Linked DNA regions of Simiduia agarivorans SA1 = DSM 21679. The protein of the gene in region 2 binds, or shares a complex with, the protein of the main gene of each other region. Links are inferred from orthologs where the notes say so. Each region holds a gene or a part of one and is shown on either strand. Other genes may lie near its edges. The genes, in order: M5M_RS09685 and xseA.

Region 1 (3,061 bases), 2.1 Mb from region 2 along the record:
GTTCTGCACGCCAAAAGCCTGCGCCATGGAGCCGGCCAGGCGTTTGAATTTCATGGCGTCCATTTCGGAAAAAGACAGCAGCAATACGAAAAAGCACATCAGCAGCGCCATCAGGTCTGCGAAGGTGCCCATATAGGCCGGTAGCCCGGGGGGCGGGCATTTGCAGTCGTGTTCTTCGTCAGCCATGAAATTCCTTCAGCACTCAACCCGCGTCCGCAGCTTCGCGCTTGCCTTCCGGCAGGTAGGTGCGCAGCATCGAATCAATCACCCTCGGATTCTGCCCACCCTGAATCGCCAGCAAGGCATCGATAATCAGGCTCTTGGTGAGCGCTTCTTCGGAGGCGCGGAGTTTCAGCTTGTCGCCCATGGGCCCGAAAATACCGTTTGCCATGATTGCGCCATACAGCGTGGTCAACAGGGCAACGGCCATGGCCGGGCCAATGGACTTGGGGTCATCCATGTTCGAGAGCATGGCCACCAGCCCCACGAGTGTGCCGATCATGCCCATGGCCGGTGCGGTTTCCGCCATGCCGGCAAAAATTTTGGCGCCGTTCTCGTGCCGCTCAATGGCCAGGGCTTTGTCTTTCGACAGCAGTGTCTTCACCACTTCCGGGTCGTGGCCATCCACCAGCAACTGAATGCCCTTTTGCAAAAACTGATTGCTCACTTCCTTGCCTTCCAGGCTCAGCAGACCGCCTTTACGGGCGGCATCTGCCAGCTCCACGATTTCGGCAATCAGGTCTACCGGGTCGGTGCTCTTGAACATGAAGCTCTTGCCGGCAATCTTCATGGCCGACAGATAATGGCTGAGACCAAACTTGATCATGACCGCAAAGACCGACCCGCACACCACAATGACAAAGGACGGGGCGTCGGCAAACATACCGAGATTCCCGGCCATCAACATGGCGGTAACAATAAGGCCCAGGGTGCCCAATAAACCGATGAGAGTGGCTAAATCCACAAAATGCTCCTTTTGGTAAGCCAGCGCCGGCCAGCCTTCCGTTAACGCGGTTCCCCGTGACACTGAACGATGCAGTGCAGATTGCAGGGGATTGCCCTGTATATCGTCTGCCACCGGAAATACTGAAACTCGTCTTCCTTAGTTTAGTCAGGTATATGGCAAGCGCACGGCCGATTGACCCCTGTGGGCCGCTCGTATAGGGTTGCGGCTTTAAAAATGAGAGCCCCGTCATGACCGGTCGCAAAAAGCCACAGGACTTTGAACAATCGCTCGCGGCGCTGGAAGCGCTGGTAAACCGCATGGAAAAGGGCGAACTGACACTGGAAGAGTCGCTCAAGGCCTTTGAAGAAGGCGTCCAGCTCACGCGCGAATGCCAGACCCGACTGGCCGAGGCCGAGCAGCGGGTCAATCTGCTGCTGGAACAGGATGGCGAACTGCAAACCACGCCGCTCGACCCCGAACAATAATTCCGAGGAAATAGCATGGGCCCGGCTTTACAGGCACTGCGCGACCACGTCATCGCAGCAGTAGACGCGCGCCTTGCCGACGCCATCCGCGACTTCACAGGCCCGGGTGGCCAACTGGCCGAGGCCATGGCTTACAGCCTGACCAACGGCGGCAAACGCATCAGGCCATTACTGGTGTACGCCGCCGCCAACGCAATCGCGCCCTGCCAGCACCTGGACTGGCCCGCCGCCGCGGTGGAAGCCATCCATGCCTACAGCCTGGTACACGACGATCTGCCGGCCATGGACGATGACGACCTGCGCCGGGGCAAACCCACCACCCACATCGCCTTCGACGAAGCCAGCGCCATCCTCGCCGGCGACGGCCTGCAGACGCTGGCGTTCGAACTGCTGGCGCAAGCACCGTTCAGCGCAGAGCAGCGGTTGGCGTTTGTGCGCACCCTGGCCGAAGCTTCCGGGGCACGTGGCATGGTATTGGGTCAGGCCATCGACCTTGAGGCCGTCAATCGCCAACTCACCCTGACGCAGCTGGAACGCATGCACCGGCACAAAACCGGGGCGCTGATCCGCGCTGCAGTGGAACTGGGGGCTACGGCGGCGGGTGCCACGGACGCCCAACGACAGGCGCTGGTGCACTATGCAGAGACCATCGGCCTGGCGTTTCAGGTCCAGGACGACATACTGGATGTCACCAGCGATACCGCCACGCTGGGCAAAACCCAAGGCGCCGATCAGGCACTGAACAAACCCACTTATGTGTCGCTGCTGGGGCTCAGTGGTGCGCAGGCTCGGGTGGCAGCATTGCACCGGGACGCTCTCGACACCCTGCAACCCTTTGATCAGGGCGCCGACCCCCTGCGCGAGCTGGCGGACTACATTGTCCAACGCCGTCACTGAGCCGGCCGGCGAACACTTGTCTGACAGGACACTAGCCACCGGCGGCCCCAACCCCTAAAATGGCCGATTCGGTCAGCCTGTTAGCCCGCCATTTGCATGTTTAAGGAAATCCCCAGAAGCCGCCCGGCCACGCCATTACTGGACAGCGTCAACAGCCCCGAAGCGCTGCGTGCGCTGGACACGGCAGCGCTGGACCAACTGGCGCACGAACTGCGCCACTTCCTGCTGTATTGCGTGGGCCAGACCGGCGGTCACTTTGGTGCTGGCCTCGGCGTGGTCGAGCTGACCATTGCCCTGCACTATGTGTACAACACCCCGGCCGACAAGCTGGTGTGGGATGTGGGACACCAGACCTACCCGCACAAAATACTCACCGGCCGGCGCGAGCAAATGCTCAGCATGCGCCAGCGCGGTGGTCTGGCGGGCTTCCCCAAACGCACCGAGTCGGCGTTCGATAGCTTTGGCGTTGGCCACTCAAGCACCTCCATCTCCGCCGCCCTCGGTATGGCGCTGGGCCACCAGATGGCCGGCCTCGACAACAAAACCGTCGCCATCATCGGCGATGGCGCCATGACCGGTGGTATGGCCTTTGAGGCACTCACGCACGCGGCTCACACCGAAACCGACATGTTGGTCATCCTGAATGACAACAATATGTCGATCAGCAAAAACGTGGGCGGACTGGCCACCTACTTTTCGCGCATCTGGGCGAGCAAGACTTACAACAGCCTGC
Region 2 (3,249 bases):
AAGGTTGGTGGGGCTTTCCACCACCCGCGCTTCACCAAAAGCCGGGTGCACGGTGTAAAGCGCACTGGCGAGCTCCAGCGTCGATTGCAAGCTGATGGGGCTCAGGTCTTCGCTTTCGATTTGGGTTGCGCCAATCACAAAGTGCTGATCCGCCTTCGGCACAATGTAGAGCTGGTAGCGCGGATGCATCAGGCGCACCGGGCGGCGCAAGGTGATCTCGGGGGTGTGTACTGCCATCACTTCGCCGCGCACGCCGCGCACGCTGCTGCGGCTTTGTTTGGCGCCCACGCCCCGGGTGTCGAGCCAGAGATCAATGGGGTGGCTAATTCCGTGCGCCTGCAGACGCGCCATGCTGTCTGCCGTGGGCACAGTATTATCAAACGCAATGGCGCAATCCCACAGCAGTCTGCCGCCCAGTTTGACGATGGCGGCGCACAATAACGGCAGCAGTTGGCGGTTATCCAGGTGGGATTCTTCGGGTAAAAAAATGCCTTGCTGAAAATGCGCGAGTTGCGGTTCCAACGCTTTGATTTGTGCCTGTGAAACGGTGTCGGCGTCAAACGGTTCCTGCACCAACCGGCGCTTCAGGTCGTTGTGGAATTGTGCGAGCTCGGCCTGGTCTTGCGCATGCGCCAACACCAGACTGCCGTTTTTGGAATACAGGTGTCGGGCGTTCAGTTGTTCAAGCCAACGTGGCCAAAGCTGCATGGAGCGCAAACCCAGGTCATAGATTTGTCGCTCGCTGACCGCCAGTTCAGACAAGGGCGACACCATGCCGGCTGCAGTAAACGCGGCGGCGCTTTGGCTGTGGGCAGGATTTTTATCGCACAGGATAACCCGGTGACCGGCAAGTGACAGGCGCCAGGCGAGCAACCGACCGAGAAGGCCTGCGCCGGCAATGCCGATGGTCAGCATGGGAGCCTCCAGACCGGGTGCTGAAGGGAGAGGGCAGAAACGGTGCTGCCAACGGGCAGGCGTCTGATATGCATGCTTGTTTCCTACGCAGGGGCCGCCCGGCAGGGCTGCCTGATCAGGTTCAACGGGTCTCAGTAAACTGATCTCAGCCGTTTCCGGCACCCCGACAAGTGCGGTCAGTGTAATGAGCACCAACCTTGCGCGCAAATTGTTATTTTACGGTGGCGGTAATTTTACCTTTGTGCAGGCGCGCCTGAATGGTGTCGCCCGGCTTGACCTGGTTGGCATCCATCAGTGCTTGACCCTTGGCGTTGGTGACGATGGCGAATCCGCGCTCCAGGGTTTGCAGCGGACTCAGGTTGTGCAGTGCCTGCATCAACTGCTTCAGTTGCTGTTGCTGGCCGGAAAGGGTTTGTTGCCAAATACGCTGCAGACCTTTCTGTTCGCGTGAAAGTGTCTGCTGGTGTTGCTGAATCAGCCCCACGGGGGTTTGCCTGAGCAGACGTGCGCGCAGTTGTTGCAGGCGCTCGCGTTGCCATTGCAATTGCTGACGCGGGTGCTGTGCTGCCAGGCGTTGTTGCAGGAGTTGGCATTGATGCCGTTTTACGCGCCATTGTTGTTGCCACTGACGTACCAGTGCTTGTTGGGCAAAGTCCAGGCGCTGTGCGAGTTGGCCGAGCGAGGGACGGGCGCGATTCAGCCGGTGCGCCAGAAACCGGGTGCGTTCCTGGCTGCGTTCCAACTTGCGCGCTATGGCCTCTTCCAGCATGACTTCATAACCGGCAAAGGTTTCCAGCATTTCGTCGCCGTCGGGGGTGATCAGCTCGGCGGCAGCCGATGGCGTGGGCGCGCGCAGGTCCGCCACATAGTCGGCAATGGTGGTGTCGGTTTCGTGGCCCACGCCGCAGATCACCGGAATTCGGCTGGCGGCAATGGCCCGTGCCACGCTTTCTTCATTGAAACTCCACAGGTCTTCCAATGAACCTCCGCCGCGGGTGAGCAGGATGGCATCAAACCGGTTGGCCCGGTGCGCCAGCTCAAACGCGCGTACGATGGCCGGTGCCGATTCGGCGCCCTGAACCGGCACCGGGATGACGGTGGCCTGCTGCAAGGGCCAGCGCCGCTCGAACACCGCCAGCACGTCGCGCAGGGCAGCACCCGTGGCCGAGGTGATGATGGCCAGGTGCTGCACAGGGTAGGGCAGCGGGCGTTTGCGGGCCGCATCAAACAGGCCTTCAGCCATCAGTTTGGCCTTGAGTGCATCAAACGCCTGCTGCAAGGCGCCGAGACCGGCATCCTCCATGTGTTCCACAATCAGCTGGTAGTCGCCCCGGTCCTCGTACAGGCTGACCCGGCCGCGAATCAGTACCTTGAGTCCATTGCCGGGCCGGATGCGTAACCCCTGGGCGCGATTGCGGAACATGGCGCAACGGATCTGGGCGCCCTGGTCTTTCAGGGTAAAGTAGCAATGGCCGGAGGCCGGGCGGGCAAAGTTGCTGATTTCGCCTTCCACCCACAGCAGGTTGAAGTGGGTCTCCAACAGCTGGCGGGCCGAGCGGTTGAGCTGGCTGACGGTGAGAATACGGCGTTCGGGGGCGGTGGACATAGTGGCTCCGGTGAATCTGGGCCCACTATAGCGCCTGCCACTCAGGACTCAAGCCAGTATCATACGGCTGTCATCCATATGCACTACTATTAAGGACAAGGATTTACCCCGTGGCCCCAAGGCGTTATAATTTGCCGTTTACCTGCTGGGGCGCTGATAGTTGTATTCAGCGCCTCTGTCACTTCTGAATTACGAGGTTTGCCGCCCCTATGTTGCGAATTGCACAGGAAGCTCTGACTTTTGATGACGTTCTGTTGGTGCCCGGTTATTCCGACATCACCGCAAAAGATGTTTCGCTGAAAACCAAGTTGACTCGCGGCATTGAACTGAATATTCCGCTGGTGTCTGCCGCTATGGATACCGTGACCGAATCCCGTCTGGCCATTGCCTTGGCGCAGGAAGGCGGCATCGGCATCATCCATAAGAGCATGTCCATCGAAAAGCAGGCACTGGAAGTGCGGATGGTGAAGAAGTTTGAAGCCGGCGTGGTGCAGGATCCAATTACCATCGATGCCAACGCCACCATCGCCGATCTGGTTGCGCTCACGCGCGCCAATAACATCTCCGGTGTACCCGTGCTGGAAAACGGCGATCTGGTCGGTATTGTTACCGGCCGCGACGTGCGCTTTGAAACCAACATGGATGCCACCGTCGCCAGCATCATGACACCCAAGGATCAGCTGGTTACCGTGAAAGAGGGCGAAGCCCCCGAAGTGGTGCGCAGCCTG

Evidence for each region.
Region 1: the proteins of xseA (region 2) and M5M_RS09685 are in contact, whole or in part, in a cryo-EM structure (PDB 8TXR), measured with the Escherichia coli proteins. The link is inferred for Simiduia agarivorans SA1 = DSM 21679 from one-to-one orthologs.

Annotation. Positions count from the first base shown.
Region 1 is NC_018868.3:2,167,790-2,170,850, forward strand. Bases 76-2,812 are described here. They hold M5M_RS09685 (exodeoxyribonuclease VII small subunit), read left to right. Parts: upstream 76-1,194; coding sequence 1,195-1,431; downstream 1,432-2,812. Other genes in these bases: M5M_RS09675 (flagellar motor protein MotB), read right to left, coding at 76-186; pomA (flagellar motor protein PomA), read right to left, coding at 203-964; ispA ((2E,6E)-farnesyl diphosphate synthase), read left to right, coding at 1,447-2,328; dxs (1-deoxy-D-xylulose-5-phosphate synthase), read left to right, coding at 2,425-2,812. Outside these bases: more of M5M_RS09675, read right to left, coding at 1-75; more of dxs, read left to right, coding at 2,813-3,061. UniProt on the Escherichia coli protein: Bidirectionally degrades single-stranded DNA into large acid-insoluble oligonucleotides, which are then degraded further into small acid-soluble oligonucleotides.
Region 2 is NC_018868.3:4,233,774-4,237,022, forward strand. The notes cover bases 325-3,249. They hold xseA (exodeoxyribonuclease VII large subunit), read right to left. Parts: upstream 2,522-3,249; coding sequence 1,127-2,521; downstream 325-1,126. Other genes in these bases: thiO (glycine oxidase ThiO), read right to left, coding at 325-915; guaB (IMP dehydrogenase), read left to right, coding at 2,731-3,249. In the rest of the region: more of thiO, read right to left, coding at 1-324. UniProt on the Escherichia coli protein: Bidirectionally degrades single-stranded DNA into large acid-insoluble oligonucleotides, which are then degraded further into small acid-soluble oligonucleotides.